Regions from separate parts of the Herbaspirillum sp. Her3 genome, predicted to be linked through region 2. Evidence: predicted binding sites of a transcription regulator. Region 2 holds the regulator's gene; the other holds the start of a gene.
What was found. The regulator LexA, encoded in region 2, represses DNA repair genes until DNA is damaged. The targets are predictions, from matches to a motif close to ACTGTATNNNNATACAGT.
Positions count from the first base shown of each region.

Region 1 (15,838 bases), 1.9 Mb from region 2:
ACCCCGGCGCACGATTTCAACGACTACCAGGTCGGCGCACGCCACAACCTGGAAATGATCAGCGTCTTCACCCTGAAGGCCACCATCAACGAGAACGCGCCCGAGAAGTACCAGGGCCTGGACCGCTTCGAGGCGCGCAAGCAGATCGTGGCCGATCTGGACGCACTGGGCCTGCTGGAACAGGTCAAGCCGCACAAGCTGATGGTGCCGCGCGGCGACCGTACCGGCGTGGTGATCGAGCCGATGCTGACCGACCAGTGGTTCGTGGCCATGAGCAAGCCGGCGCCCGAAGGGACCTTCTTCCCCGGCAAGTCGATTGCCGAGACCGCGCTGGAAAAAGTCTCCTCGGGCGAGATCAAGTTCGTGCCCGAGAACTGGACCAATACCTACAACCAGTGGCTCAACAACATCCAGGACTGGTGCATCTCGCGCCAGCTGTGGTGGGGTCACCAGATTCCGGCCTGGTACGACGAGGACGGCGGCATCTATGTCGCCCGCACCGAAGAAGAAGCCCGTGCACAAGCTGGCGGCAAGGCCGTCAAGCGCGATGAAGACGTGCTCGACACCTGGTTCTCCTCGGCGCTGGTGCCTTTCTCCACCCTGGGCTGGCCGGAAGAAACCCCGGACTACAAGTTGTTCCTGCCCTCCTCGGTGCTGGTGACGGGCTTCGACATCATCTTCTTCTGGGTGGCGCGCATGGTCATGATGACCACGCACTTCACCGGCAAAGTGCCCTTCGATACCGTCTACGTCCACGGTCTGGTGCGCGATGCCTCGGGCCAGAAGATGTCCAAGTCCAAGGGCAATACGCTGGACCCGATCGACCTGATCGACGGCATCGGCGTGGATGAACTGGTGGCCAAACGTACCGTGGGCCTGATGAATCCCAAGCAGGCGGCCAGCATCGAGAAGGCCACCCGCAAGGAATTCGCCGATGGCATCCCGGCCTTCGGCACCGATGCGCTGCGCTTCACCTTCGCCTCGCTGGCGACCCTCGGCCGCAATATCAACTTCGACCTGAACCGCTGTGAAGGCTATCGCAACTTCTGCAACAAGCTGTGGAACGCCACCCGCTTCGTGTTGATGAATACGGAAGGCCAGGACTGCGGTTTCGATGGCCACGTCAAGGGTGTCTGCGACAAGGAAAAGCTGCAGTTCTCCAAGGCTGACCGCTGGATCGTGTCGCTCTTGCAGCGTACCGAAGCCGAAGTGGAAAAGGGCTTTGCCGACTATCGCTTCGACAACATCGCCACCGCCATCTACAAATTCGTCTGGGACGAGTACTGTGACTGGTACCTGGAAATGGCCAAGGCCCAGATCCAGAGCGGCAATGAAGCGCAGCAGCGCGCCACCCGCCGCACCCTCTTGCGCGTGCTGGAAAGCGTGCTGCGCCTGGCCCATCCGGTGCTGCCTTTCATCACCGAACAACTGTGGCAGAGCGTGGCCCCGCTGACCGATCGCAAGCCTGATCCGGCCGGCGACTCCATCATGCGCCAGGCCTATCCGCGCCCGGACCTGGAGAAGATCGATGCCGAAGCCGAAGCCTGGGTCGCCCAGTTCAAGGCCTACACCGATGCCTGCCGCAACCTGCGCGGCGAGATGCAGCTGGCGCCGTCGCTGCGCGTACCGCTGATCGTGGAAGCCGCCGATGCGTCGGCAGTGGAATCCTTCCTGCCCTACCTGCAAGGCTTGGTGCGCCTGTCGGAAACCACGGTGGTGGCGCAACTGCCGGAGTCGCCGGCACCGGTGGCCATCGTTGGTGAAGTCAAGCTGATGCTGAAGGTGGAAATCGACGTGGCTGCCGAGCGTGAACGCCTGGGCAAGGAAGTCACCCGCCTGACCGCCGAGATCGCCAAGGCCAACGGCAAGCTGTCCAACGAAAGCTTCGTGGCCCGTGCGCCCGAGGCGGTGGTGGCGCAGGAGAAGGAACGCGTCGCCAACTTCAGCGCTACGCTGGAAAAAGTGAAGGAACAGCTGGCCAAGCTGAAGTAAACCGGCCTGTTTCTTCATAAAGCCGTCGTCCCTCACGGGGCGGCGGCTTTTGTTTTTGTGCTTGCCTTGCGAGGCGGGCTTGTCTAGACTGGATCGAATAAATTAGAACAATCGTGCTTTTTTATGGCATTCGACTTGATAACAGGAGACAAACATGCCCCGTACTTCCTCCCCCTCCCGTCTGGCCACGCTGTCCTTGCTGGCAGCCGCCCTGCTCACCAGTGCCGCCGCCTGGGCCGATGGCTCCCCGGTGGGCCTGTGGAAGAGCATTGATGACGCCACCGGCAAGCCCAAGGCGCTCATCCGCATCAGCGAAAACAATGGCGAACTGAGCGGCAAGATCGAGAAGCTCTTCCGTGCGCCGGACGAAGACCAGAACCCGGTCTGCCAGAAGTGCGAGGGCGAGCTGAAGGACCAGCCGGTCATCGGCATGACCATCCTGTCTGGCCTGAAAAAGGATGGCGACGAGTACAACGGCGGCCAGATCATCGATCCGGCCAATGGCAAGGTCTACAAGAGCAAGCTGTCGGTCATCGATGAGGGGCAAAAGCTCAATGTGCGCGGTTATGTCGGCATGCCGATGCTGGGCCGCACCCAGACCTGGCTGCGGGAGCAGTGATATCCGCGCGATCAGGCCGGACGTGAAGCTTTGAGCACGTAACGGTCCAGTTCGCGGGCGAAGGCGCGGCCGTCGCTGGCGCTGAAGGCGGCCGGACCGCCGGTCTCGACGCCGCTGCTGCGCAACTCTTCCATGAAATTGCGGGTGCTGAGGTGATGGCCGATGTTCTGGGCCGTATAGAGCTCGCCGCGCGGGTTGAGCGCCAGCGCGCCCTTGGCCACCACCTCGGCGGCCAGCGGGATGTCGGCGGTGATGACCAGATCGCCGGGAACGACCTGGCGGGCGATTTCCTTGTCGGCCACGTCGAAGCCCGCCGGGACCACCATGGATTTGATGTAGCGCGAGGGTGGCGTACGCAAGGGCCGGTTGGCCACCAGCGTCACGATGATTGTGGTGCGGTCGGCCACCCGGAACAGCATGTCCTTGATGACGCCCGGACAGGCATCGGCATCCACCCAGATGGCCATCAGCGGGGCGTGGCCGTCATCAGACGAAGGAGACCGTCAGGCCCGGCAGGGTCACGCCGGAGAAAGCCGTGGTCCAGGTCTGGCCCGGCTCGATGGGACAGGCGTCGGTCCAGGTGCCGGTGCTGATGATCTCGCCGGCCTGCAACTGGCGGAAGCGGGTCTGCTTCTGCAGCAGCTGGTGCAGGTGCCACAGCGCATGCAGGGGGCTGTCCATCTCGTCATTGCAGAAACCGGCGGCGCGCAGCACGCTGGAGGATTCGGTATTGCAGGACAGGGAGACACTGGCGCTGGCCAGGATCTGCGGCAGGTGATGCTTGGTGGCAGAGGACAGCACGTGCGGCTCGCCCACGATCAGGGTGCCATGCAGGCCGAAGGCGGCAATCGAATCGGCCACCGTGAATTCCCAGTTGGGGAAGGGACAGACCACGATCTCGAAACCATGCGCCATCCATTCCAGGCAATCGGCCAGCTCATCGAGCGAAGCGCCGGGCGCCGGGGTCTTGCCGAGCTTGAAGACGATTTCCGGTTCGATGCGCGGCTGCACCGCGCCGGTCAGCGACTGGGCGCCGTGGTTGTCTTCGGCAAAGCGCACCGTGGCGTCATACATCGGTGCCCAGGTCGGGATGCGGCCATCGTCGATGATGCCGTAGCGTTCCCAGTTCTTGCGCACCACGAAACCGATCTTGCGGCCGATGGGCTGCTCGCCCTGGGCGACGCGGATGTTGCGGATGTTGTGGGCGATTTCGTAGGCGTCTTCGACCGACAGCGGTTCGGACTCGGAAATGCGCGGGATGATGCGAGACTGGGCGCGCGCATCCAGCAACTGATGCGCGTAACGAAGGGCTTGGCTCGACATTAGCATGGGGCTCACATCGAAAGATAGTGAATAGCTATCCATTGTCGATGACGATTAATTTTTGCACAAGCAAAAACTCGCTTTTTGACGAGATCTGACAGAAATTTCATCAGTTTGTGCCGCTGCGCGTCATGCTATTTTTCGTCCCTGACAACAGTCGCGCTGCCAGTGAGAATGGCCGAGCTTACCCGCCCCAGAGCTCGCCATTGGGACCGGTGCGCGGCGCCGTGACGCCGAAGTGCTGGTACGCCGCGCCGGTGGCGATGCGTCCGCGCGGGGTGCGCTGCAGGTAGCCTTGCTGGATCAGGTAGGGCTCCAGCACGTCTTCGATGGTGTCGCGCTCTTCCCCGATGGCGGCCGCCAGGTTGTCCAGTCCGACCGGGCCACCGCCGAACTTGAAGAGCACCGCTTCCAAGAGCTTGCGGTCCATCAGGTCAAAGCCGACCGGATCCACGTCCAGCATTACCAGCGCGGCATCGGCCATGTCACGGGTGATGCGGCCCTCGCCCTTGACCTCGGCATAGTCGCGCACGCGGCGCAGCAGGCGGTTGGCGATACGCGGCGTACCACGGCTGCGGCGGGCGATTTCCAGGGCACCATCCTCGACGATGGGCGCATTCAACAGCCCGGCGCTGCGAGTGACGATGCGCGCCAGTTCGGGCGGGGTATAGAACTCCAGGCGGGCGACGATGCCGAAGCGGTCGCGTAGCGGGTTGGTCAGCATGCCGGCGCGGGTGGTGGCGCCCACCAGCGTGAAGGGCTGCAGGTCCAGGCGCACTGAACGGGCGGCCGGGCCTTCGCCGATCATGATATCGATCTGATAATCCTCCAGCGCGGGATAGAGGATTTCCTCGACCACGGGCGACATGCGGTGGATCTCGTCGATGAAGAGCACGTCATTGGCTTCGAGATTGGTCAGCAACGCTGCCAGGTCGCCGGCGCGCTCCAGCACGGGGCCGGAAGTCTGGCGCAGGTTCACGCCCATCTCGCGCGCGATGATGTGGGCCATGGTGGTCTTGCCCAGGCCGGGCGGGCCGAACAGCAGGGTGTGGTCGAGCGGCTCGCCGCGCTTGCGGGCGGCCGAGATGAAGATTTCGAGCTGGGCGCGCACCTTTTCCTGGCCGACGTATTCGTCCAGCTGCTTGGGCCGCAGGGCGCGCTCGATGGCTTCCTCATTGGCCGAGGCCGGGGTGGCGGAGATGATGCGCTGTTCGGAGAAATCGTCGGTCTGGATGCTCATGCTCTAATCCTTGTCTGCCCGGGCTCAGCCTTTGGAGAGCGCCTTCAGGGCCAGCTTGATGCCGTCCGAGACGGTGCTGTCCTTGGGCACCTGCTTCATGGCCAGGGTCGCTTCCTTGTCCGAATAACCCAGCGCCAGCAGGGCATTGAGGATATCGGCCGAGGCATCGCTGTGGACCACACCGGCCACCGCGCCCAGGTCGGCGCCCAGCTTGCCCTTCAATTCCAGCAACAGGCGCTCGGCGGTCTTCTTGCCGATGCCCGGCACGCGCGTCAGGCGTCCGGCTTCCTGCAGGGTGACGGCCTGCGCCAGGTCGGCCACCGACATGCCGGAGAGAATGGATAGCGCCGTGCGCGCGCCCACGCCGGAAATCTTGATCAGCTCCTTGAACGTATTGCGTTCTTCGGCAGTCCCAAACCCGAACAGGATGTGGGCATCTTCGCGGATGGCCAGGTGCGTCAACAAGCTGACCTTTTCGCCCAGGGATGGCAGGTTGTAGTAGGTGCTCATCGGCACGGCCACTTCATAACCGACACCCTGGCAGTCGACCAGCAGGTTCGGAGGGATTTTTTCCAAAAGAATTCCGGAGAGGCGACCGATCATGGCGTCATGGATGTGCGTGGGAGGCAGCTTCTGTGATAATCCCGCGATGATACAGCACTGTTCGGATAAACAGTATCCAAGCATCCCCGCTCAGATGAAGACAAAGGAAAAACATGGCCGGTAGCGCCTTCTTCGCATTGATTGACGACATCGCCACCGTGCTCGATGACGTATCCCTGATGACCAAGGTAGCAGCCAAGAAAACCGCAGGCGTGCTGGGCGACGACCTGGCCCTCAATGCCCAGCAGGTCGCAGGCGTACGGGCCGAGCGAGAGCTGCCGGTGGTCTGGGCGGTGGCCAAGGGTTCGTTGAAGAACAAGGCCATCCTGGTACCGGCAGCGCTGGCCATCAGCGCCTTCATTCCCTGGGCGGTGACGCCGCTGCTGATGCTGGGGGGCGCCTTCCTGTGCTTCGAAGGCTTCGAGAAACTGGCCCACCAGTATCTTCCCCACGAGGAAGAACATCATGAAGTCGCCGCCAGGGCCGCCGACGACATCGACCCGCAGGTCTACGAACAGGCAAAGATCAAGGACGCCGTGCGCACCGACTTCATCCTGTCAGCGGAGATCATCGCCATCACGCTGGGCACCGTCGCCGGGGCGCCCTTGCAGCAGCAGATCACGGTGCTGGCCGGTATCGCCGTGATCATGACGGCCGGGGTCTACGGCGTGGTGGCGGGCATCGTCAAGCTCGATGATGGCGGCCTGTACCTGGTGCAGCATGCTGGCGACAGCGGCTGGGGCCGGGTCAAGGCCGGCATCGGCCGGGCGGTGCTGGCGGCCGCACCGAAGATGATGCGCAGCCTGTCGGTGATCGGCACGATTGCCATGTTCATGGTGGGTGGCGGCATCCTGACGCATGGCCTGTCCTTCGCCCATCACGCCATCGAGGCGGCAGCGGAAGCTGCGGGCACCGTGGCAGTGATGGGCCCGGTGCTGGGTGCTATCACCCCAGCGGTGTTGAATGCGGTCTTTGGCGTGGTCGCCGGTGCGGTGGTGCTGGTGGTGGTCAAGCTGGCGCAGCGCATGCTGTCGCTGTTCAAGTAGAAAACTAGCCGATCAGGCGCCCGCCGCGCATGCGGATGCCCTTGCGCGCCAGTGCCGGGGCCAGCGCGCCAAGCCCGGACAAGACCCCTCCCCCATGCGCGTGGCAGATCGCCACGCCCAGCGCATCGGCCGCATCGGTCCCCGGCAGGCCGGGCAACTTCAAGAGTCGCGCCACCATCTCCTGCACCTGCGCCTTCTGGGCGCGTCCATGGCCGGCCACGGCCTGCTTGACCTGCAGGGCCGTATATTCGGCCACCGCCAGGTCGGCCGCCACCAGTGCGCAGATCGCCGCGCCGCGCGCCTGTCCCAGCAGCAGCGTGGATTGCGGGTTGACGTTGACGAACACCTTTTCGATGGCGGCGCAATCGGGGGCATAGGACTTCACCACTTCGCCGACACTGGCCAGGATGACTTTCAGGCGCGAGGGGAGATCGCCATCCGGCGTCTTGATGGTGCCGGAAGCGATATAGGACAGCGTGTTGCCCTGCTTGTGGATGACCCCGAAACCGGTGGTGCGCAAGCCTGGGTCGATACCGAGAATTTTCATGCCCGCCAGTCTAACCGATCAGGCGCGCGTGCAACGGCGCAGATGTCAGCGTCGGCGCTCCACCCACAACACCCACCGCTGCACCGCCGGCCGCACGTGCAGGAAGCCGCGATAGCTGCGCTCCATCAGCCACAGCATGCCCGGCAGGCGCGCCAGCCGGGCCAGCCAGCGCCAGCCCGGCAAAGTGGCCCACAGTTGCACGAAGGCTTCGGCACCGCTGAAAACCATGCCATCCCCCCGCCTGACGTGAAAACGCGCCAGCAGCTTTTCGCGCGTGAGGCCAGCTGGCAGCTCGGCGGGGGCCGCATCGGCGCGGCTGATGTCGCAAAAGCGCAGTGGCGCATCCTCCGCGCTGCGCTGGTAAAGGCCGATCTCGCGGCGGCACAGCGGGCAGGCGCCGTCATAGAGCACCGTCAATTCGTCCCGGGATTGCGGATCGGAATCAGCCATCACGCCGCTCCCTGCGCTCGGTGCGCGCCAGCAGCTCGGCGGCGGTCTGCAGGCCCTGGGTGCTGCGGCGCCACCATTGGGTGAAGAGGTCGCTGGGCTTGTCCACCACCGGGAACAGCTCCGCTGGCGCCACACACTGCGCCCACAACGGCAGCCAGGGCGCCAGATGCGGATCGGCCAGGCAGCGCACGCTGCGTGCAGCCTTCAACGCGCGGCCCACGGTGGCGGCGTCACCGTGCCAGCACAAGGAGCTCAGCTCCCGCATGCGCGCGCCGACGAAATCCCAGCGGCGCTGGTCCCAGGGCCAGAGCAGATGGAAGTCCGACAGGTACAGGCCGACCACCACGGTATCGGCCGGCAGGTCGGCAGGCAACTCGCCCAGGCTCCACGGATGAACCAGCCAGACATCGCGCCCGGCCACGGCCTGGGCCTGTGGCGTCAAACTGCCCAAATGTTCAGGTGGTGCCGACAGCAGCGCCGGCTCCTTGCAGCGCTCCCGTGCGCGCTGGGCGGGTTCGGCGGCCACCGGGTCGGGATTGAGCGCCATTTCGCCTAAAGCTTCATATGAGGTATCTACCACCGTGCCTGGGCTATGCCACTCGGCCGGAGCATATCTGGCCACGTTCTCGGCATTGAACAGGTAGGGCTTGTGGCTGCCGGTACCGGCCACCCACTGCCAGCTCAGGTGATTGCTGGCCAGGTCGCCATCCAGCAGGTGCCCGACCATCCAGTCCGCCCCGGCGCGCCAATGCACCTTGCGCAGGTGCACCACATAGCTGGCCAGCCACATGCGGGCGTGGTTGTGCAGGGTGCCGGTAGCGTACAGGGTGCGCACGGCCTGGTCGATCACGGGCAGGCCGGTGGCGCCTTCGCGGATGTCGGCCGGCAGTTCGCGTGCATAGGCCGACTCCGGCAACGGACCGGCATGCAGCGAATCGAAGATGCGCGCCCCGCGCCTGGCCCAGACATAGCGGTAGAAGGCGCGCCAGCCCAGCTCGTAGACGAACTTGTGCTGTACCTCCAGCGCATGGCGGCTGCAGACGCCGGCCAGCACCTCGCGCAGGCTGACGATGCCGTGCGTGAGATAGGGAGAAAGTCCGGTGACGGCGCCATCGAGGCTGTTGCGGGTGCGGGCATACGCGCCGGGACGCACGGCCGCGATGCGCTCGCGGGCCGCCGCCAGGGTGGGCTGCAAGGGCAGCAGCGCCAGCGGTGCCACGGGACGCAGGGCGGCGGCAGAAGCTGCGGCGGGTTCGTCTTCCGGGGAAGGCGCATCCAGCACCAGGTCGAATTGATGTTTGCGATACATGGCTCGACTCCTCAAAGGCCAGGGTGGGCGCGCTTGCGGCGACAGGCGTCAGAACAATATCGGACCTCGGCCCAGTTCTTCGCCCAGGCGCGCCGCCAGGTCATGGGCAAGCCGCACACGGCGCAGGGCTTGCTGGGCAAGTGCGCCTTGTTGCCGCGATAGCCGGTGGCCGGGTTCCTGGGCTTCATGACTCAAGATTGTACCGAATAAATGCGCCACACTTGACTCATGACGCCAAATTAGCCTCTATAATCTGCGTCAAACATGATTCAATGGAGAATCCCATGAGCCTTGCCAACCCCACCTCTTCCCCTGCTCCGTCCACCGACAAACCCGCTGGCGAAGCCCTGCGCCGCACCGGTGCGGTAGCGCGCATGCTGCGCATGCCGGTCGCCACCCTGCGTGTCTGGGAGCGCCGCTATGCGCTGACCCAGGGCAAGCTCTCGCCCAGCGGCCAGCGACTGTATTCGGAGGCGGACGTCCGGCGCCTGGCGCTGATCCGCCAGCTGACCGAACTGGGGCACGCCATCGGCAGCCTGGCGGGGCTGGACATGGATCAGCTCCAGCAGGTCGCCGCCACCCATGCCGAACTGCATGCCGCCCGGCCCACGCCGCCGGAAGCCGCGCAAGGCCGGTGGCGCCTGGCCGTCATCGGCTCCACGCTGGCACAGCGGCTGGACAAGCCGGGCCTGCTGCAGCGCCTGGGCCGTCCGCTGCAATTGCTGGGACCGTTCGAGAACATCGAACAGGCGGCCATGGCCCTGAAACGCGAAGAAGTGGATGCCCTGCTGCTGCACGAGCCGCAATTGCATGCCGGCTGGCTGGGCGCGCTGGAGAGTTCGGCGCCGGCGCTGAGCGGGCTGCCGATGGCGGTGCTGTATGGATTTGCCAGCGAGGCCGTGTGCGAGACGCTGGCCACGGTGGGCATCAGCCTGTTGCGCGCGCCGCAGCCGGACGTGGTGATCCTGCAATGGCTGCGCGGCCTGGCGGCGCTGTCCTTGCCGACTCGCACAGAGGAAGAAGCCGACAAGACCCTGCCACCACGCCGCTGGGACGACAACGAACTGATCGCCTTCGCCAACCAGTCCACCACGGTCGCCTGCGAATGCCCGCGCCACGTGGCCGAGCTGCTGATGCAGCTGTCGCAGTTCGAGCGCTACAGCGCGCAATGCGCCAACCGCAATGTGGCTGACGCGCAATTGCATCAATACCTGCAGCAGCTGACCTCGGAATCGCGCCAGCGTTTTGAAGCGGCCATGACGCGAATTGCCCTGCATGAAGGATTCATCACCGAGGACAGTTGAAACCGGCCTGGCACGGCGCACGCGGCACCAACAAAAACGCCCGGCATGAAGCCGGGCGTCGTTTTTGCAGCAAGCCGCAATCAGTGACGGAAGTGACGGGTGCCGGTCAGCAGCATGACGACATCGCGCTCATTGGCGGCATCGATGACTTCCTGGTCGCGCATGGAGCCACCCGGATGGATGACGCAGGTCGCACCGGCATCGACCACCACGTCCAGGCCATCGCGGAACGGGAAGAAGGCATCCGAAGCCACGGCCGAACCGGCCAGGGTCAGGCCGGCATTCTGCGCCTTGATGGAAGCGATGCGGGCCGAATCGATACGGCTCATCTGGCCGGCGCCCACGCCCAGGGTCATGCCATTGCCGCAGAAGACGATGGCATTGGACTTGACGAACTTGGCCACGCGCCAGGCGAACATCAGGTCCTGCAGTTGCTGCTGGGTCGGCTGCTTCTTGCTGACCACCTTCACATCGGCCAGCAGCACGTTCTTGGCATCGGGCGACTGCACCAGCAGGCCACCACCGACGCGCTTGAAGTCATAGCCGTTCAGGCCCGTGCCCAGCGGGATTTCCAGCAGGCGCACGTTCTGCTTGGCCGCGAAGATCTGCTTGGCCTCGGCCGTGAAGGACGGGGCGATCAGCACTTCCAGGAACTGCTTGGCCACGGCTTCGGCTGCGGCAGCGTCCACTTCGCGGTTGAAGGCGATGATGCCGCCGAAGGCCGAGGTCGGGTCGGTCTGCAGGGCCTTGCTGTAGGCTTCCAGCGGGTTGGCGCCGATGGCCACGCCGCAGGGGTTGGCGTGCTTGATGATGACGCAGGCAGCTTCCGTGGCCGGGTCGAAGCTCTTGACGCATTCCCAGGCGGCATCGGCGTCGGCGATGTTGTTGAAGGACAGTTCCTTGCCTTGCAACTGGGTGTAATTGGCCAGGGCGCCATCGACCTTCTTGATGTCGCGGTAGAAGGCGGCGCTCTGGTGCGGGTTTTCACCATAGCGCATGTCCTGCACCTTCTCGAAATGCAGGTTCAGGGTGGCGGGATAGGCGCTGCGGGTGCTGTGCTGCTTGTCTTCACCCAGCGAGGTGAAGTAATTGGTGATGGCGCCGTCGTATTGCGCGGTGTGGGCGAAGACCTTCTTGGCCAGCGCGAAACGCTTTTCGTAGGGCAGGTCGCCACCGGACTTCAGGTCAGCCAGCACGCCTTCATAGTCGGTCGGGTCGCAGATGACGATGACGTCCTTGTGGTTCTTGGCCGAGGAACGCAGCATGGCCGGGCCGCCGATGTCGATGTTCTCGATCGCGTCTTCCAGCGAGCACTCGTCCTTGGCCACGGTCTGCTGGAACGGGTACAGGTTCACCACCACCATGTCGATGGTGGGGATGCCGTGCTGTTCCAGGGCGGCGACGTGCTCGGGGAAATCGCGGCGAGCGAGGATGCCGCCGTGCACCTTGGGATGCAGCGTCTTCACGCGGCCATCCAGCATTTCCGGGAAACCGGTGTAGTCGGCCACTTCGGTGACCGGCACGCCATTGTCGGCCAGCAGCTTGGCGGTGCCGCCGGTGGACAGGATGTTGACGCCCATGGCGGACAGCGCGCGCGCGAAGTCGAGCACGCCTGCCTTGTCGGATACGGAAATGAGTGCTTGTTTGATCATGGTAGGCAAGACTGGTAAGGAAAAGGAAACCGGAAAAACCGTGGAAGGAAGCTGCACCCGCACACCGTCCGGCGCCCGCCAGGGCGGTACCGGCACGGCAGCGCGAGGCTACAGCAGGCCGTGCTGCTGCAGCTTCTTGCGCAGCGTGTTGCGGTTGATGCCGAGGATCTCGGCGGCCTGGGACTGATTGCCCTCGGCGCGCGCCATCACGGTCTCGAAGACCGGTTTTTCGACCGTGGCCAGCACCATGTCATAGACATTGGTGGGCAGTTGTTCACCCAGATCCCGGAAATATTTTTCCAGGCTCTTCTTGACGACATCCTCAATACTTTCTTTGCTCATTGCTGTGCTGCTTCTGTTCTTGTCGGCGCCACCCGCACGTCCCACGCGCCGTTTTCCCCCTGGGCGCGATGGTGCATGGTGAGGCCATGTTGTTGATCAATTGCGCCCGCCGTTGCCACCGGGGCCAGCGCATCCGATACCCTGTTCTGCCGTGCGTGCTGCTCTCTTGCCAGGCTGCCTCAAGCAGCCAGCGGCACCTCGTCGGCCAGTCCGTATTGCAGGCGTTCGCCATGCACGGCCTGAGCGGCAAAGAATTGCCGCACCGCCTGCAACTGCTGGCCGCAGTCTTCGATGCGGTTCATGCTGCGGCGGAACTGCTCGCCGCCCGGCAGGTCGCGCACGTACCAGCCGATGTGCTTGCGCGCCGTGCGCACGCCCAGGTAGTCGCCATAGAAGGCGTAGTGGGCTTGCAGGTGTTCGGCCATGAGGTGCTCGACTTCGCTCACCAGCGGTGCCGGCAGATGTTCACCGGTACGCAGGAAGTGGTCGATCTCGCGGAAGATCCAGGGCCGCCCCTGTGCGGCGCGGCCGACCATGACGGCATCGGCGCCGGTGATGCGCAACACCTCGCGCGCCTTCTCGGGCGTGGTGATGTCGCCGTTGGCCACCACCGGGATCGTCACGGCCGCCTTGACGGCGGCGATGGTGTCGTATTCCGCTTCACCGCTGTAGCCGTCGGCGCGGGTACGGCCATGCAGGGTCAGCATGGCGATACCGGCAGCTTCGGCGCGGGCGGCGATCTTGAGGGCATTCTTGTTGGCGCGGTTCCAGCCGGTGCGGAATTTCAGGGTCACCGGCACGTCCACCGCCGACACCACCGCGTCCAGGATGCGCGCCACCAGTTCCTCGTCCTGCAGCAGGGCCGAACCGCACCAGCTGTTGCAGACCTTCTTGACCGGGCAGCCCATGTTGATGTCGATGATCTGCGCGCCGCGTTCGACGTTGTACTTCGCGCAATCGGCCAGCATGGCGGGATCGGCCCCGGCGATCTGCACCGCCTTGGGTTCCATCTCGCCATCGTGGTTGATGCGCCGCGAAGTCTTCTCGCTCTGCCACAGCCGCGGATCGGACGCCGCCATTTCAGACACGGCATACCCTGCCCCCAGCTGCTTGCACAGCTGGCGGAACGGACGGTCGGTCACACCCGCCATGGGGGCGACGAACACGTTGTTGCGCAGGGAATAGGGCCCAATGTTCACGACGTGGATCAGGGGGAGGTTCGGGGAAGGGCGCTATTTTAGCGCGATTGCCCGGCCCCGCCCAACAAGAATCGGGCGCGGTTACATCTTTAGGGCTGATTATTTATTGGGCAGGTTTGATTGTTGGTCAAATGCCAACATCAAATATCACCGCACAGGAAATTCCGTCATCCAAGGCCGACAGTGAACCTGTCAGGTTGATGCCTGGCAAGGGATGCCGGGCGCTAGCGATCCACCTCATCCAACGTCTCCCGCTGGAGATGCCCGATCTCGCCCCAGGAGCGGATGTGGGCGCGCTGGCCATCCCAGTGCAGGCGGTTGACGCTGGCGTTGAAGATGTCGAACGTGCGTGGCTGGGCGAAGGAGCTCTGGCTGGCCCAGTGATGCACGCATTCCAGCACACCGCCATGGGTGACGATGGCCACCTTGCGATAGCGGCCCGTCGCCAGCACGCGCTGCACGGCCTCTACTGAACGTTCATAGAATTCGCGCATGGTCTCGGCGATGCGCTCGCCGGCCGGATAACGGAAGTCCGGTTCGCGCGCTTTCCACTGGCGATAAGCCTCGGGATAACGCGCCTCGATCTCCACATGGCGCAATCCCTCGAAGGCACCATAGCAGCGCTCGCGCAAACCCGGGTCGATCTGCACCGACAAACCCGCCGCGTCCGCCACCGCCTGCGCGGTATCGCGGGCGCGCTGCAGGTCGCTGGCGAAGACGGCATCGATGCCCTCCCGCGCCAGCGCCTCGCCCAGCGCCAGCACCTGGCGCCGGCCAGCCTGGTTCAGGCCGATGTCGATATGCCCTTGCAGGCGCTTGTCCACGTTCCAGTCGGTTTCGCCGTGTCGGATCAGCAGGATGTCGGTCATGCGGGGAATTCAGCTACGCGGTACCGCGTTCGGGTTGAGGGTGTACAGGCCGGTGATCGAAGCCTGCTCCAGCACGTGGTCGCGCAGCGCGGTCAGTACCACCGAGCCTTCCAGGTTGCCGGCCACCGGCAGCTGTTCCACGTCCAATGCATAGAGCGTAAAGATGTAGCGGTGCACCAGCGCATCGTTCCACGGCGGGCAGGGACCGTCATAGCCGAAGTAGTCGCCGCGCATGTCGCCGTCGCCGGCAAACCAGCCGGTGTAGTCATTGATGCCCTGGCGCGCGCCCGGCATCACGTCGCCCAGCACCGCCGGGCCCGGCTTGCCGCGTGCGGTCACGCCATTGCTGAACTGGCCGGCCTTGATTTCGCTGACATTGGCCGCAATGTCGACCAGCGTCCAGTGATAGAAATCCACACGCGGCAGCTCCAGCGGCACGGTCTTGCCTTCCTGGTTCACGTCGTCGCCGCGCGAGGGCACGTCCGGATCATGCACCACCAGCGCCAGCGACCTCGTGCCGGCCGGCAGGTCGCTCCAGGCGAAGTGCGGATTGCGATTGGCAGACAGGGCCACATGGGTCTTGGGGTCCATCACCGCAAAGGCGAATTCGCCGGGGATGTTGGCACCGTCCTTGAAAGAATCGCTCCAGAATTTCATATCACCTCCTAAAGTAAGGCCACATTCAACACGCAGTACGAATCCATTTGGGGCCACGCCCCCGGGCTTCAATGCCGGGATGGGTTTTATACAGCAACGTTCATATCGGGCACCGGCACCTTGGGCTTGATCTGCAGCCAGAAGGTCACCGGGCCATCATTGGTGAGAGAAACCTTCATATCGGCTCCAAAGCGCCCTGTTCCCACCCGCTCCTGGCCGTGGCGCGCACGCGCCTGTGCCACGAAGTGATCGAACAATTGCCGTCCCAGTTCCGGCGCCGCCGCCGGGGTGAAGGACGGCCGCGTGCCCGAATTGGTATCGGCCGCCAGCGTGAATTGCGGGATCAGCAGCAGGCCACCTTGCACATCGGCAACACTGCGATTCATCTTGCCGGCCTCGTCTCCGAAGACACGATAGGCCAGCAGCTTCTTCAACAAGGCATCGGCCTCGGCCACGGTGTCATGGCGCTCGGCGCAGACCAGCACCATCAGCCCGGTGCCGATGGCGCCCAGGGTCTGGCCATCCACCACCACGGCGGCCTGGCTGACCCGCTGCAAGAGAGCGATCATGCGCGCTCCAGCTTACGCCAGGGTGACGCGGGCGAACTTGCGCTTGCCCACCTGCACCACGCATTGGCCGGCCTCGACCTTCAAACCCTTGTCGCTGATGACGGTGCCATCGATGCG
Region 1 covers NZ_CM176328.1:5,173,761-5,189,598, forward strand. The annotation lists gene ACVC5H_RS23510 (valine--tRNA ligase) at 1-1,992, shown strand, start outside; gene ACVC5H_RS23515 (DUF2147 domain-containing protein) at 2,147-2,611, shown strand; gene ACVC5H_RS23520 (YaiI/YqxD family protein) at 2,623-3,078, opposite strand; gene ACVC5H_RS23525 (2-keto-4-pentenoate hydratase) at 3,098-3,940, opposite strand; gene ruvB (Holliday junction branch migration DNA helicase RuvB) at 4,119-5,174, opposite strand; gene ruvA (Holliday junction branch migration protein RuvA) at 5,199-5,777, opposite strand; gene ACVC5H_RS23540 (DUF808 domain-containing protein) at 5,891-6,823, shown strand; gene ruvC (crossover junction endodeoxyribonuclease RuvC) at 6,828-7,370, opposite strand; gene ACVC5H_RS23550 (thiol-disulfide oxidoreductase DCC family protein) at 7,416-7,820, opposite strand; gene ACVC5H_RS23555 (FAD-binding domain-containing protein) at 7,813-9,129, opposite strand; gene ACVC5H_RS23560 (DUF2256 domain-containing protein) at 9,141-9,317, opposite strand; gene ACVC5H_RS23565 (MerR family transcriptional regulator) at 9,414-10,433, shown strand; gene purH (bifunctional phosphoribosylaminoimidazolecarboxamide formyltransferase/IMP cyclohydrolase) at 10,514-12,085, opposite strand; gene ACVC5H_RS23575 (Fis family transcriptional regulator) at 12,194-12,427, opposite strand; gene dusB (tRNA dihydrouridine synthase DusB) at 12,607-13,626, opposite strand; gene ACVC5H_RS23585 (histidine phosphatase family protein) at 13,851-14,495, opposite strand; gene ACVC5H_RS23590 (YbhB/YbcL family Raf kinase inhibitor-like protein) at 14,505-15,152, opposite strand; gene dtd (D-aminoacyl-tRNA deacylase) at 15,239-15,721, opposite strand; gene tyrS (tyrosine--tRNA ligase) at 15,734-15,838, opposite strand, start outside.
Region 1: the regulator LexA is predicted to act here: its motif matches at 5,834-5,851, upstream of ruvA (Holliday junction branch migration protein RuvA).

Region 2 (15,838 bases):
AAGGCTTTCCGAACTAAAACTGCGTGCTTTGAAACTCCAAGCATCTCCTTTTTCGACGGCAATTCGAAAAACTTTAGGAAAATCGCTGTTGCGGTAAAGAAAAAGCTGCCAAAAAGCAAAAACCGCCCGGACAGGGCGGTTTTGGGGTTCGGCAGTGCATTCCGTCAGCTCAGCCTTGGGCCTTTTTCTGTTGCATGACGGTCAATTCTTCGCCTACCTTCTTCAGTACCGAGTCCCAGTCATTGATGGCGGGTTGCCGGAACAGGCGCATGCTGGGATACCAAGGCGAGTCCTCGCGGTCGTTCAGCCAGCGCCAGTCGGGGACGTGGGGCAGCAGGACCCAGGTCGGATGGCTCATGGCGCCGGCCAGGTGGACCACGGAGGTGTCCACGCTGATGACCAGATCCAGATTGCTGATGGCCGCGGCCGTATCGGCAAAGTCCTGGCAGTCGTCGCCCAGGTTGAAGACGGGCAAGCCGGCAGGCAGAGTCTTCAATGCCTCCAGCGGCTTGCCTTTCTGCAGGGAATAGAATTCCATGTTGGGCAGGTCAAACAGCTGCTTGAAGGTGTCCAGCGGGATGGAGCGGTGGCGGTCATTGCCGTGCTCAGGATTGCCGCCCCAGACGATGCCCACCCGCAGGTTGCGTTCGGACCTTGACATTCCATTAATTTTTTCGCACCAGGTGGCCGCCAGAATGGTGTCAGCCGCCAGATAGCCTTCGGGGTAGCGAGGAATGTCGTCCACCGTATGCGTGTGCATGGCGTACGGCAGGCTCATGAGCACGTAAGCGCAGTCGCAGGGCGGCAGAGGGTCGCTTTCGCGCACCAGTGTGACTTGCGGGGTGAAGGATTGAAACAGGCGGTACAAAGGATTCTTCACATGCACCGCCACGCGCGCGCCTTGGTCCAAGACCAGGCGCACGTAGCGCAGGAACTGGATGCTGTCACCGAAGCCTTGTTCATGCATCAGCAGGATGGACTTGCCCGCCAGCGATGACTTGCCATCCCATTTGGGGATGAGTTCGAACAACTTGTGGATCAGGCGGTAGACGTGAGCGCGCTCCTTGGTCACCAGCCGGCTCTCATGGCATTCCCAGCCCTCTTCGAATTGCCCTTTTAGCAACAGTGTCAGCGCCAGGTTGTGCTTGGCGGTCGGGTAATTGGGGCGTATTGCCAGGGCCTTGCGGAAGTTTTTGATGGCTTCTTCGTCGTCGCCATGGTCGTGCAGGATCGCACCGATGTTGTTGTAGGTCAGCGCGTGCTTCGGGTCCAGTGCCAGCGCCTGGTTGAACATGCGCATGGCATCGTCGAAGCGGTCGCCGGTGCTGAAATAGCTGGAGCCCAGCTTCACATAGCTGTTCGGGTCCTTGGGGGCGATCTCGATGACGCGCAGCAGGTGCTCGTGGGCTTCCTCGATGCGGTTCAGTTTCAGGTAGGTATCGGCGATCTTGTTGTGCGCATAGGTATCCTGCGGATCAAGCAGGATGGCGGTTTTATGGGACTCCACCGCTTCCTTGTACATTTCCATGGCGTGCAGCGCTTCGCCCAGAGCGGTATGCGAAGGCGCGAAACTGATCTGCAATTCCAGCGACTTGAGAATGGTGGCGACCGCCTCGTTGAGGCGGTTTGCCTCAATCAGCGCGCGCCCCAGGTGGGAGAGCGGGCCGGGTGCATTCGGTTCGCGCTTGACGGCATCTTCGAAATACGCGACCGAGGCTTCTGGATCGGCCTTTTCATGCAGGGCGTTGGCCAGGCCGATGCGCGCTGCCCGATTCTCGGTGTCGATCGAGATCGCCCGCTCATAGAGGGCGATCGCTTCATCTATCCGGTCCTGGTTCAGGATGGTGCCGGCCAGGTTGCTCAGGTATTCGGCATTGCCGGGGTCGGCGTCGACAGCTTTGCGCAGGTAGATTTCCGCTTCAGCGAACTGGCCCTCCTGCATGGCCACCAGGCCTCGTGCATGGTTGGCAAAGACCAGCTTGGGTGCCCGCGCGAGTACGGCCGTGCAGAGGTTCTTGGCTTCCTCGGTCTTGCGGTTGTCCAGCAGATCCAGGGATTTGCGGACATCCAGCAGATCCTGCAGGTTGGACTTGGCGGCGGCCGGGGCCGGAATGTGTTTGCCGTGCTTGTTGCTGCTCTTGCGCGTCGACATCGAAAGGGGTCCTCTTGGTTGGGCGCATCGCTGGCGCCGGGCATAGCTATCCAGCAAGGATGATATGCGCAACGCGTCACGGGCGAAGAGGTGAATAGAAAGCAAAAAACCTCCGTTTTAGACGGAGGTTCATGCAGCAACACGCAGTCGCAGGCGCCCGGTGCGGGTGGGGCGCCGGCCTGTGCTCAGTTCCAGCTGCGCAACAGTCCGACCGCCAGGCCTTCCAGTGCAAACTGATCTTCTTCCGGCTTGACGATGATGGGTTCGAATTCCGGGTTTTCGGGGAAGAGGGTGATGACGCTGCCGGTCTTCTGGTAGCGCTTGACCGTGACCTCATCGGCCAGGCGCGCCACCACGATCTGGCCATTGCGCGCCTGGTCGGCGCGGCGCACCGCCAGCAGGTCGCCATCCAGGATGCCGGCGTCGCGCATGGACATGCCGCGCACCTTGAGCAGGTAATCGGGCTTGGCCGGGAACATGGCCGGGTCGACCTGGTAGGTCTTCTCCACGTGCTCCTGGGCCAGAATGGGCGAGCCCGCTGCCACCCGGCCGATCAGTGGCAGGCTCAGCTGCATCAGGGCGGGATGGGGCAGGGCCATCTGGCGCCCCGTGCTGATGCTCGCGCCAGCGCCGGACTCGCGCAGGCGGATGCCGCGTGACGTGCCGGGAGAAATCTCGATGGCGCCCTTGCGCGCCAGTGCCTGCAGATGCTCCTCGGCGGCGTTGGCGGAGCGAAAGCCCAGCTCGGCTGCGATTTCGGCGCGCGTGGGAGGGAAGCCGGTGTTCTCGATGGCGTTCTTGATCAGGTTCAGGATCTGTTCCTGGCGCGCGGTCAGTTTGAGCATGGGGGTGGCCTTTCTCGAAGGGAAGGCTGTCTGGATGAACAGTCTGTATTTTTATACAGGTGCAATCCTTGTGTCAACGGCAACATGCATATTCCAGCGTGGAAAAGGCAAGTTTTCTTCTCTATATATAAGAGGAGGTAGATGAAGTTTCTGCCGCTTTGCCAACAATGTGCCGCTCATGGGCGGCTGGCTGTGGTCTTCTGGCCGCGCCGTAGGCTCGCCGCGATTGCTGTCGGGGCGGAAACCTAGTATGATCTCGGGTTTTCCTCTTCCCACACCCGTCTTGACGCCGGGGTGGGCGTCTTCAATAAGTCCATAAGGAGTCTACATGCGTCATTATGAAATCGTATTTATCGTCCACCCGGACCAAAGCGAGCAAGTGCCGGCGATGATCGAGCGTTACAAGGGCATTGTCACCACCCGCGGCGGCAAGGTCCACCGTGTCGAAGATTGGGGCCGTCGCCAACTGGCTTACCAGATCCAGAAGCTGGCCAAGGCTCACTACGTCTGCCTGAACATCGAAGTCGACAGCGAAACGCTGGCTGAAATCGAAACCGGCTTCAAGTTCAACGACGCCGTCCTGCGCCACCTGACCGTCAAGATGAAGAAGGCCGAAACCGGTCCTTCCCCCATCCTGAAGGCAGTGCAGAAGGAAGACGCGGCCAAGAGCCGTACCGAAGCTCCGGCAGCTTAAGCGCTGCGAACATCGCGGAGAGTGAACCAGCTTCAAGTCATCGCCAGCCTGGCAGAACGTGACGTTTTACGTTACACGCCGGCCGGTATCCCGATTGTCACTGCCAGGTTGCAGCATCAGTCGGAACAGATGGAAGCTGGGCTGAAGCGCCAGGTCGAATTCGAGATCGCGGCGCTGGCAGCAGGGGAAATCTCCGGTGCCCTCAACAGGGCGGCACTGGGTGAAGTCTTCCGGTTCACCGGCTTTTTGGCCCGCAGGAATCGCAACAGCAAGAGCGTCGTGTTTCATATCGTTGATTTTGGCCCGGTCGCGCCGGATTGAGCGGCGCAAGGTAGCCAAACAGACCTTACCCAATTTTTAGATACAGGAGCCAACCATGGCATTCGGTAAAAAGTTCGATAAAAGCAAGCTGAAAAACAAGCGTCAACAGCAAAACCCGCTGTTCAAGCGCAAGAAATTCTGCCGTTTCACCGCCGCTGGCGTTGAACAGGTCGATTACAAGGACGTGGACACCCTGAAGGACTTCGTCCAGGAAAACGGCAAGATCATGCCGGCACGCCTGACCGGTACCAAGGCCCACTACCAGCGTCAAGTTGACACCGCCATCAAGCGCGCGCGTTACCTGGCCCTGCTGCCGTACACCGATCTGCACAACGCGTAATCAGCGTCGAGAAATAGGAGAAAAACATGCAAGTCATTCTGTTGGAAAAAATCGTGAATCTCGGCGGTCTGGGTGATGTCGTGCGCGTCAAGGACGGTTTCGCACGCAACTTCCTGATCCCGCAACGCAAGGCCCGCCGCGCTACCGATGCAGCCATCGCTGAATTCGAAGCCAAGCGCGCCGAGCTGGAAAAGGCTGCTGCCGAGAAGCTGGCCGCTGCCCAAGCCCAAGGCGAAAAGCTGGCTGGCGCCACCGTGGAAATCGCTCAGAAGGCTGGCGTTGACGGCCGTCTGTTCGGTTCCGTGACCAACTTCGACATCGCTGAAGCCCTGGGCAAGAAGGGCTTCGCCGTGGAAAAGGCGCAAGTGCGCCTGCCCAACGGCCCGCTGAAGATCGTTGGCGAACACCCGGTGTCGGTTGCTCTGCACACCGACGTGGTGGTCGACGTCACTATCGCAGTCAAGGGCGAGCAAGCGTAATACGCCTGTTTGCTGCAATTCGTTTTGCAATAGAAAAGCCGGGTTCGCCTGGCTTTTTTATTGCCCGTCGCTTATTTGTTTGTTTATTCGCTTTTGGTTTTTAGATTCACTTTCTCGCCAGATGAGGTGAGGAAGATGCCGTGCCTGTCGCACCTGTTCGCCTCTGTAGGGTGGTTGTGCAAAAACGTCCAGGCAGCCCAACGGCTTTACATCAGCAGGTTATAATGCGCGCCATGAAAGAATCGTCACGCGGCAATCCAGAATTTTTCCGCGGCCAGAGGGAGTCTTCCGATCCGCAGATCGATGCGCTCCGCGTGCCGCCCCACTCCATCGAGGCCGAGCAATCGGTGCTGGGCGGCCTGCTGCTGGATAACGCGGCCTGGGACCGTATCGCCGATTTCGTCAGTGCCGACGACTTCTACCGCTACGACCACCGCATCATCTTCGAGCACATCGTCAAGCTCATCAACAGCACCAAGCCGGCTGACGTCATCACCGTCTATGAAGCCATGTCCACCAGCGGCAAGGCCGAAGAGGTGGGCGGGCTGGTCTACCTGAACGCGCTGGCGCAGAATACCCCCTCGGCCGCCAACATCCGCCGCTACGCCGAGATCGTGCGCGACCGTGGCATCCTGCGCAAGCTGATCACGGTGGCCGACGAGATTTCCGGCAATGCCTTCAATCCACAAGGCAAGGATGTGAAGTCCATGCTGGACGAGGCCGAATCCAAGATCTTTGCCATCGCCGAAGAGGGCTCGCGCGGCTCGCAGGGCTTCATGGAAATCCAGCCGCTGCTGACCCAGGTGGTGGAGCGTATCGATGAGCTCTACAACCGCGACAATACCAGTGACATCACCGGCGTGCCGACTGGCTTCATCGACCTCGACAAGATGACCTCCGGGCTGCAGCCCGGTGACCTGATCATCGTGGCCGGCCGTCCCTCGATGGGTAAAACCGCTTTCTCGATCAACATCGGTGAGCACGTGGCCATCGAATCGGGCTTGCCAGTGGCCGTGTTCTCCATGGAAATGGGCGGCGCCCAACTGGCCATGCGTATGCTGGGTTCGGTCGGACGCCTGGACCAGCACCGCCTGCGTACGGGCCGCCTGCTGGACGAAGACTGGCCGCGCCTGACGCACGCCATTCAGAAGATGAACGACGCCCAGTTCTACATCGACGAGACCCCGGCGCTGTCACCCATCGAATTGCGTGCGCGGTCGCGGCGCCTGGCGCGCCAGTGCGGCAAGCTGGGCCTGATCATCATCGACTACCTGCAGCTGATGTCGGGTAACGGTGGCAGTTCTTCCGAAAACCGCGCTTCCGAAATCTCGGAAATCTCGCGTAGCTTGAAGGGCCTGGCCAAGGAACTCAATTGCCCGGTCATTGCGCTGTCGCAGTTGAACCGCTCGCTGGAACAGCGTCCCAACAAGCGTCCCGTGATGTCCGACTTGCGCGAATCGGGCGCCATCGAGCAGGATGCTGACGTTATTTTGTTCATTTACCGTGATGAAGTTTACAATCCGGACTCGCCCGACAAGGGGACGGCGGAAATCATCATCGGCAAGCAGCGTAATGGCCCCATCGGCAGCATTCGCCTGTCCTTCCTGGGGATGTATACCAAGTACGACAACTATATCGGCAATCTGGCGCAGCCTTACGGCGGCGATTGATGGCCATGGGCGGCGTGCCGGCTGGTGCGCCGCTGCACAAGGATCACGGGCGGCGCGGGCCGCCCGTGTCACGCAAGGCGGACGGCTCCCGAGGCCGTCCGTGCAGGACGGGCAGGGCGGGTTCCCGGCTTCCATGGAGGCTGGCCGCATGCCGGTTCGAAACGGCGCTCCAACCGGGCGCTAACCATTGATGAGAGAGAAAAATGTTTGGACGATTGATGCCGACTGAAGGCAAATTCTTTGACCTTTTCAATCAGCATGCAGAGCTGGCGGTCAAGTGCGCAAAAGAAATGGTGGCGCTGATGACCAATTTCGATGACCTTGAAATTCGCGTGCACGCCATTGAAGCCGTCGAGAAGGAAGCCGACAAGGTGACGCACAATGCCATCGAATTGCTGCACAAGACCTTCATCACCCCGCTGGACCGCGACGACATCCACCAGCTGATCACCCGCATGGATGACATCCTGGACCTGCTCGAAGACGCCGCCCAGACCATCTCGCTCTACGACATCAAGTCCATCACGCCTGAAGCCAAGCGCCTGGCCGAGCTGTGCCTGTCCTGTGCCGAGAAGGTGCAAGCCGCCGTGGGCCTGCTGTCGAACATGGACAATTCCCGCCAGATCCTGTCGATCTGCCAGGAAATCGACCGCCTCGAGTCCGATGCCGATCACGTCATGCGCGCGGCGATGTCCAAGCTGTTCCGCGATGAGCCGGACGTGCGGACCCTCATCAAGCTCAAAGCCATCTATGAAATCCTGGAAACCGTGACTGACCGCTGCGAAGACGTGGCCAACATCATCGAAGGCATCATCGTCGAAAACGCCTGATCGGTCGGCATCGCGGCGATTCCCTCGATTTCCGACGGGGACGCCGCAGGCTTCACACAACGGTTTCCCCATGCAAACAATCCAAATCAGCTTACATATCCTCGCGTTGTTGATCGCCCTGGCACTGCTGTTCGACTTCATGAACGGTTTCCATGACGCCGCCAACGCGATTGCCACCGTGGTCTCCACGGGTGTGCTGCGTCCGCAGACCGCCGTGGCCATGGCGGCCTTCTTCAACCTGGCCGCCGTCTTCGTGTTCCATCAGCTGCACGTGGCGGCTTCGGTCGGCAAGGGCACCATCGAGCCGGCCATCGTGGACCAGTACGTCATCTTCGGTGCGCTCATCGGCGCCATCTTCTGGAACCTGGTGACGTGGTACTACGGCATCCCGTCCTCGTCCTCGCATGCCTTGATCGGTGGCCTGGTAGGCTCGGCCGTGGCCAAGGCCGGTACCGGCGCGCTGATCTCGGCGGGCCTGTTGAAGACGATTCTCTTCATCGTGCTGTCTCCCTTGCTGGGCCTGGTGTTCGGCTCGCTGATGATGCTCGCGGTATCGTGGATCTTCTATCGGTCCACGCCACGCAAGATCGACGGCTGGTTCCGGCGGCTGCAGTTGCTGTCGGCGTCCATGTACAGCCTTGGCCACGGCGGCAACGACGCGCAGAAGACCATCGGCATCATCTGGATGTTGCTCATCGCCTCCGGCTATTCCTCACCGGAAGCGCCGCCGATGTGGGTCATCATCTGCTGCTACTGCGCCATCAGCCTGGGCACGCTCTTTGGTGGCTGGCGCATCGTCAAGACCATGGGCCAGAAGATCACCAAGTTGAAGCCCGTCGGCGGCTTCTGTGCCGAAACCGGTGGCGCTATCACCTTGTTCATCGCGACCGCCCTGGGTATCCCGGTCTCGACCACCCATACCATCACCGGTGCCATCGTCGGCGTGGGCGCGGCGCAGAAGATGTCGGCGGTGCGCTGGGGCGTGGCCAGCAACATCGTCTGGGCCTGGATCTTCACCATCCCGGCATCGGCCTTCGTGGCGGCCATTGGCTGGTGGATCGGCGTACACGTGCTGTAATCCATTCCCTCTGGCCGCCGCGCCAGCAGCGGCCACCCAAAAGCAAAAAGCCACGTTCTCACGTGGCTTTTTGCTTTGAGGCTGAAGAAAACTACATGAAAGTGCTTACAGCACGTCGCTGGCGTGATCGGCCAGGCGCGAGCGTTCACCACGCGCCAGTGTGACATGCCCGCTGTGCGCCCAGCCCTTGAAGCGGTCGACCACATAGGTCAGGCCGCTGGAGCCTTCGGTCAGGTAGGGCGTGTCGATCTGGGCGATGTTGCCCAGGCAGACGATCTTGGTGCCGGGACCGGCGCGCGTGACCAGGGTCTTCATCTGCTTGGGCGTCAGGTTCTGGGCCTCGTCGATGATCAAGAACTTGTTCACGAAAGTACGGCCGCGCATGAAGTTGAGCGACTTAATCTTGATGCGCGAGCGGATCAGGTCCTGGGTCGCCGCACGGCCCCATTCACCGGCATCGCCATCGGACTTGTTGAGCACTTCGAGGTTGTCGTCGAAGGCGCCCATCCAGGGGCCCATCTTCTCTTCTTCCGTCCCTGGCAGGAAACCGATGTCTTCACCGACCGGCACCGTCACGCGGGTGACGATGATTTCGTTGTAGAGCTTGGTCTCCAGCACCTGCGCCAGGCCCGAGGCCAGCGCCAGCAGGGTCTTGCCGGTACCGGCCTGGCCCAGCAGGGTCACGAAGTCGCATTCCGGGTTCATCAGCAGGTTCAGCGCGAAATTCTGCTCGCGGTTGCGCGCGGTGATGCCCCAGACGCTGTTCTTGGCATGGCCGAAGTCGCGCAAGGTCTGCAGCACGGCAGTCTTGCCGTTGATCTGCGTGACCTGGCCGTAGAAGGCCGGCTCGCCATTCTTGGGCTCGATGAAGACGAACTGGTTGACCAAGAGGGAGGGCACGTAGGGGCCGGTGACACGGTAGTAGGTATAGCTGCTGCCGTGGCGGCTTTCCTGCCAGGACTCCATGCCCTTGCCATGCTTGTTCCAGAAGTCATCGGGCAACTGCTGGATGCCCGAATACAGCAGGTCGGTATCTTCCAGTACATGGTCGTTGAAGTAATCTTCAGCGGGCAGGCCGATGGCACGCGCCTTCAGGCGCATGTTGATGTCCTTGGAGACCAGCACCACCGGACGTTCCGGATACTGCTGGTCCAGCGCGCGCACCACGCCCAGGATCTGGTTGTCGGCCTTGCCCTCGGGCAGGCCTTCGGGCAGGGCGGCGTTCTGCAGCTTGGTCTGGAAGTACAGGCGTCCCTTGGCATCCTTGTTGCCCAGCTTGGACAGGGGAATGCCCAGGTCGATCGAGTCCTCGGCCACGTCGGATACCAGCGCATCCAGGGAACGCGAGATCTGGCGCGCGTTGCGGGCCACTTCGGACATGCCCTTCTTGTGGTTGTCCAGCTCTTCCAGCGTGACCATGGGCAGGTAGATGTCATGCTCCTCGAAGCGGAACAGCGAGGTCGGATCATGCATCAGCACGTTGGTATCCAGCACGAACAGCTTGGACTTGCCCAGCTTGTCGGCCACCCGGCTGGTGGGCGACTTGGGCCGGACTTCGGCACTCTTGGGAGCGGCTTTGGGTTTCTCGGCCACGGCGGCGGTCTTGCCGGTGATGCGCGCGCGCGGCGCGGTGACCTTGGTGTCGGAGACGTCGGCAACGGCAACTGCAACTTCTTGTGGTGCAACTACGGGAGCGGAGGTTTCAACGAGAGTGATGTTCGGTTTGACGGGCTTGTTGCGATCGGCCTTGGGATAGTCCTCGGGAGACAGCATCGAAGCTGGTTTGCTCGGCATTTTGGGCAGGGGCATCAGGACCTCGGAAGTGGATGAAGAAAACACCGCTTTGTCAGAGCGAACAGGTAAAGCAATACATCAGACAGCAAAGGGAGGGATCTTGCTGTGGGGCCGGGCATGCCAATGAAATCCTTGCAACTGCCGTGCAACGTACCGGAGGGGCCCGGACGGGGTGCAGACAGGGGAAAAGCGAGGGCTTGATTGGCCTGGACGGCAGGGAAAACCACTGCGCAAGCAGCGGGGGTGGCAAAGTAAAAAGTAAAAAAGCCGTTTCGGCAGGCCTCGGGCCTTAACCTGAAACGGCTTCCAGCAAACGTTTTTCTCTTTGAATTCAATGGCTTGTATCGTTTGACCGCATCTTTGGAACGCGTCGCAAGCACTTGCCAGGTGTCTGCGCCGCGGCCTGAATCGATGCCTGCCGTCTGGACCCGCGCAGCAGCCTGGTGGGCCATTGCGCTGCAGCAATCGGACAGCCTGTCTCAGGTATCGAACTTCATTCAGGCCAGGGTTTTGATGAAGGCCAGCACCTCATCCACGTGTGCAGGAACCTTCACTCCACGCCATTCTTTCACCACTTTGCCTGCGGCGTCAATCACAAACGTGCTGCGCTCCACGCCGCGTACCTGCTTGCCGTACATGTTTTTCATCTTCATGACGTCGAACATGGTGCACAGGCTTTCATCGGGGTCGGAGATCAGCTCGAAAGGCATGCCCAGCTTGGCCTTGAAGTTTTCATGGGACTTCAGGCTGTCGCGGCTGATACCGAAGATCTCGGTATTGGTGGCCTGGAACTGCGGATGCAGGTCGCGGAACTGCATGCCCTCGGTGGTACAGCCGGGCGTGTTGTCCTTGGGATAGAAATACAGGACCAGGTTCTTGCCACGGTAGTCGGCGAGGTTGAAGGTCTTGCCACTGGTCATGGCGGCCGAGAAGTCCGGCACGGTCTTGTTCAGGAGGGATGGTCGGTCTGTCAAAGTGGCGCCCCGTAGGTGAAATCTTGTTGGTGGAAGGTTGGCTGGCCAGCCTACATGGCCTGCACGATCATCTCGCCCGAACGGCCCGGCAACTCGCCCCAGGCGATCGGCAGGATGGGCAGGACGTCATTCTTGATGCTCTCGTAGTAGTCACCCATGGATACCAGTTCATAGCCTTGGGCGCGCCAGCCTGTGAGCAATCGTTCGAAAATGGGGCCGAGTTTCTGTCCTTCAAGTTCCGCGTGCAGAGTGAAGACGTGATCACGTGGTTCTTTGGTCAACTGAAGCAAAAACTCAGCGGCATTGCCCGCATCGATCATCTTGCCACCGATCTCGCGGCCCAGGATTTCATCCAGCGTGGGCAGGGTGGTCGGCAATTGCACGCAGGACAGCGGTTTGCCGAAGGCCGAGAGGCGGTGCGGACCGGCATCGGCATCGGCCAGGCGGCCATCCTCGCGCAATTGCGCGCGGCCGTCCGAAGAATAGGCCATGCCGAACTGGTCCAGCTGGACGAAGGCATGATCGTTCATCTGCCAGCCGGCCGCACCGTGCGTGCGCGGTGCTTCGCCGAAGATTTCGCGGTAGCGGGCATGGGCCTGGTGCATGGTTTCTACCGTCCATTGGGCCTCGGCGGTGCGTACGTCGTCCTGCCAGACGCGATGGTCCCAGGTATGGATGCCGCATTCAAAGCCCGCTTCTTTGGCGGCGCGCATGAATCCGGCGCAGGTTTTGCCGATGTCGGGCGCGGGCAGCAGGGTGCCGTACATCAGGGTCTTCAAGCCGTAGTGTTCCACCACCGAGGTGCGCGAGACCTTGCTGAAGAAGCCGGGCCGGAAGATCTGCTTCAGGGCCCATCCGGTGTGGTCGGGGCCAAGCGAGAAGAGGAACGTGGCACCGGCATGGTGGCGGCGCAACTGCTGGATCAGGTTGGGGACGCCCACGCGGGTGCCGCGGTAAGTGTCGGCGTCGATCTTGAGAGTGAGTTTGGGCAATTCGCTGGACCGGGAAAGAGGGTAATCGGCGGTGGTCCGCCATGTTCTGGGCGCTGCGCCGGGCATTGTTCTGCGGCGGCGGACGACAAGTTGCGAGACTAGCATCCTGCGCGGGATAGAACAATATGCAGCGGCGCAGCATCGAGGGGCAATACAGTGTCAGCAAACGGATCTGTTCTGCATTCAAGCCGGCCGGCAAATGAACAAAAAAGCAAAACCGCGCCGAAGCGCGGTTTTGCGGTGGACTAACTGACTAGCAAGCTATCAGTCCATCAGCGCACGGGCCTGGGCCACCTGGCTGCGGTAGGCATCGAAGATGTTGCGCAGGGTGTCTGCCATGGTGGTCTTGGGCGCCCAGTTCAGTTCTTCGCAGGTATTGGTGATCTTGGGCACGCGGTTCTGCACGTCCTGGTAACCCTTGCCGTAGTAGGCGGCGGAGGTGGTCTCGACCAGTTGGACCTGCTTGGCGGTCTCGGCGTACTCCGGATACTCGGCGGCCAGCGTCAGCATCATGCCGGCCAGGTCCTTGATGGAGTAGTTGTTGGTCGGGTTGCCGATGTTGTAGATCTTGCCGGAAGCCACGCCGCCTTCGTTGGCGATGATCTTCATCAGGGCGTCGATGCCGTCATCGATGTAGGTGAAGGCGCGCTTCTGCTGGCCGCCGTCGACCAGGGAGATGTTCTCGCCACGGACGATGTGGCCGAAGAACTGGGTCACCACCCGCGAGGAGCCTTCCTTGGGGGTGTGGATCGAGTCCAGGCCGGCACCGATCCAGTTGAACGGACGGAACAGGGTGAAGTTCAGGCCAGATTCCATGCCGTAGCCCCAGATCACGCGGTCCATCAGCTGCTTGGCGCAGGAGTAGATCCAGCGCGGCTTGTTGATGGGGCCGCAGATCAGTTCGGATTCTTCCGGATCGAATTCCTCGTCATGGCACATGCCGTAGACTTCCGAGGTCGAGGGAAAGACCAGGTGCTTCTTGTACTTGGCTGCCGAACGCACGATCGGCAGGTTGGCTTCGAAGTCCAGCTCGAACACGCGCAGCGGGGCGTTCACGTAGGTCGACGGGGTGGCAATGGCCACCAGCGGCAGGATCACGTCACACTTCTTGACGTGGTACTCCACCCATTCCTGGTTGATGGTGATGTCGCCCTCGAAGAAGTGCATGCGCGACTTGTAGGCCTCGTTTTCCAGAATGTCGGTGATACGGTCGGTCATCATGTCCATGCCATAGACGTGCCAGTCCGTGGTTTCCAGGATGCGCTTGGACAGGTGGTGACCGATGAAGCCGTTGACGCCGAGAATGAGGACTTTTTTCATAGTGTAGAGAGCTAGTGAATGGCCGGACTTCAGGAGGCCATGTATTTCAGGTAATTGTTGAGAGAAGCATCCTGATCGTTGATCTGGATGTCCAGGATTTGCAGGAAGTTGCCATCGCCACAACGGGCGTACAACTTGCCGCCTTCGAAGAACTTGTCTTGCGTACCATGGGCCCGCTGCAGCGCAGGATGGGCCGCTGGCGGAACCAGCCGGGTTCTCGTGACCGTAATTTTATCACCCGCGATTTCCTCGAAGGCGCCCGGATAGGGCGGAGCGACCGCGCGCACCAGATTATGGACTTCGCCGGCGGTGCGGCGCCAGTCGATGCGGCCATCTTCGGGCTTGCGGCCGCTGAAGTAGCTGCCCTGCGACAAGTCGTTGGGCAACTGGGGCGTATTGCCTGCCAGCATGGCCGGCAACACGTTCCAGAGCGTCATTTCGGCGGCCACGACGACCTTGCCGAATACTTCATGCGCGGTATCGTCAGGCAGAATCGGCACGGCCGTCTGAGCGACGATGGCGCCGGCGTCCGGCTTGACCGTCATTTCATGCAGGGTGGCACCGGTTTCGGTTTCGCCATGCAGCACCGCCCAGTTGATCGGCACGCGACCACGGTACTTGGGCAGCAGCGAGCCGTGCATGTTGTAGGCGCCGCGCCTGGCGCAGGCCAGGATCTCCGCCGGCAGCATATGGCGGTAATAAAAACTGAAGATAAAGTCCGGCTGTGCGGCCTGCAGTTGCGCCAGCAACTGCGGAGAACGCGCATCCGCCGGGGTGATGCAGGTGATGCCATGCTCGCGGCACAGGCCCGCCACCGAACCGAACCAGATGTTCTCGGTAGCGCTGTCTTCGTGGGTCACCACCAGCGAAACCTGCACGCCACGGGCGAGCAAGACCTTCAGGCAGCGGACACCCACATCATGGTAGGCAAAGACGACGGCGTTCATAAGGCTTGCTTGTCTTCTGAAGAGGATTGCTCAAGGATGGCCTGCACCACATAGCGCGGGCGAGCCCGAACCTGCATGTAGATGCGGCCGATGTATTCGCCCAGAAGGCCGATGGAGAACAGGATCACGCCCATCAGGAAGAAGGTGATCGCAAAGAGCGTAAACACGCCGCCGACTTCGGCGCCGATCAGCAGGCGGCGCAGCACGATCAGGATGAACAGCGCGGCCGACGCGAACGACAGGCCAATCCCCAGCAGCGAGAAGAATTGCAGTGGCACCAGCGAGAAGCCGGTCACCAGGTCGAAATTGAGGCGGATCAGGCTGTAGAAGGAATACTTCGATTCCCCGGCCGAACGCTCTTCATGCTCCACCACGATCTCGGTGGGATTGCGCGAGAAGGTGTAGGCCAGGGCTGGCACGAAGGTATTGACTTCGCGGCAGCGGTTGACCAGATCGATGACGTTGCGGCCATAGGCGCGCAGCATGTTGCCCTGGTCGGTCATCTTGATGCGGGTGATCTTTTCGCGCAGGCGGTTCATGGCCTTGGAGGCATAGGTGCGCCAGGCCGAATCCTGGCGCTTGCGGCGGATCGAGCCAACGTAGTCGTAGCCCTCGCGCATCTTGGCCACCAGGTTGCCGATTTCTTCGGGCGGATTTTGCAGGTCGGCGTCCAGGGTCACCACGACTTCGCCGCGGGTGGCTTCGAAGCCGGCCATGATGGCCATGTGCTGGCCGTAGTTGCCATTGAAGAGCACCACGCGCGTCACATCGGGACGAATGCGGTATTGCTCGGCCAGGATGCCGGCAGAGCGGTCACGGCTGCCATCGTTGACGAAGATGACTTCGTAGCTGTAGCCCAGGGCGTCCAGCGCCGGGTAGAGGCGCTCGAACAGTTTGGAGAGCCCGGATTCCTCGTTGTATACCGGGATGACGACGGACAGTTCTGGTTTCATCAAATATCGAAAATTGCTGGAATTACGCGGTGCCGAGGCGGGCGGACCCACCTCGGCGGCCATAAATCAAAGGCCCGATGCGCCGCGATCAGCTTCATCGCGGCGTTCAGGCCAGGGAGTGCATTGCTGCGGAATTGCGAAAATGCAAATAAATCGAATTATGCCGAATTTCTTCACATAATCCGCAAAAATCAGCCGAGCACCGATTTTACCGTTTCAACCGAACGTTCAACGTCTTCTTTACTCATTGCATTGAACATGGGGAGCGACACAATGCGCTGGCCGACGCGTTCGGCCACCGGGAACATGCCTTCCTTGAAGCCGCGTTCACGATAGAGCTTGAGCAAATGAATGGCCGGGTAGTGGTAGCCGATGCCGATCTGCTTTTCCATCATCTTTTCCATGAAGGCGGCGCGGGTGATGCGCTCCGGCAGGACCAACTGGAACAT
Region 2 covers NZ_CM176328.1:3,309,448-3,325,285, reverse strand. The annotation lists gene ACVC5H_RS15090 (tetratricopeptide repeat protein) at 170-2,152, opposite strand; gene lexA (transcriptional repressor LexA) at 2,338-2,997, opposite strand; gene rpsF (30S ribosomal protein S6) at 3,326-3,691, shown strand; gene priB (primosomal replication protein N) at 3,713-4,012, shown strand; gene rpsR (30S ribosomal protein S18) at 4,068-4,352, shown strand; gene rplI (50S ribosomal protein L9) at 4,379-4,831, shown strand; gene ACVC5H_RS15060 (replicative DNA helicase) at 5,056-6,501, shown strand; gene ACVC5H_RS15055 (DUF47 domain-containing protein) at 6,705-7,331, shown strand; gene ACVC5H_RS15050 (inorganic phosphate transporter) at 7,402-8,409, shown strand; gene ACVC5H_RS15045 (PhoH family protein) at 8,515-10,182, opposite strand; gene ACVC5H_RS15040 (peroxiredoxin) at 10,701-11,123, opposite strand; gene ACVC5H_RS15035 (polysaccharide deacetylase family protein) at 11,228-12,169, opposite strand; gene ACVC5H_RS15030 (bifunctional UDP-4-keto-pentose/UDP-xylose synthase) at 12,434-13,489, opposite strand; gene ACVC5H_RS15025 (formyltransferase) at 13,519-14,436, opposite strand; gene ACVC5H_RS15020 (glycosyltransferase) at 14,433-15,389, opposite strand; gene ACVC5H_RS15015 (DegT/DnrJ/EryC1/StrS family aminotransferase) at 15,581-15,838, opposite strand, start outside.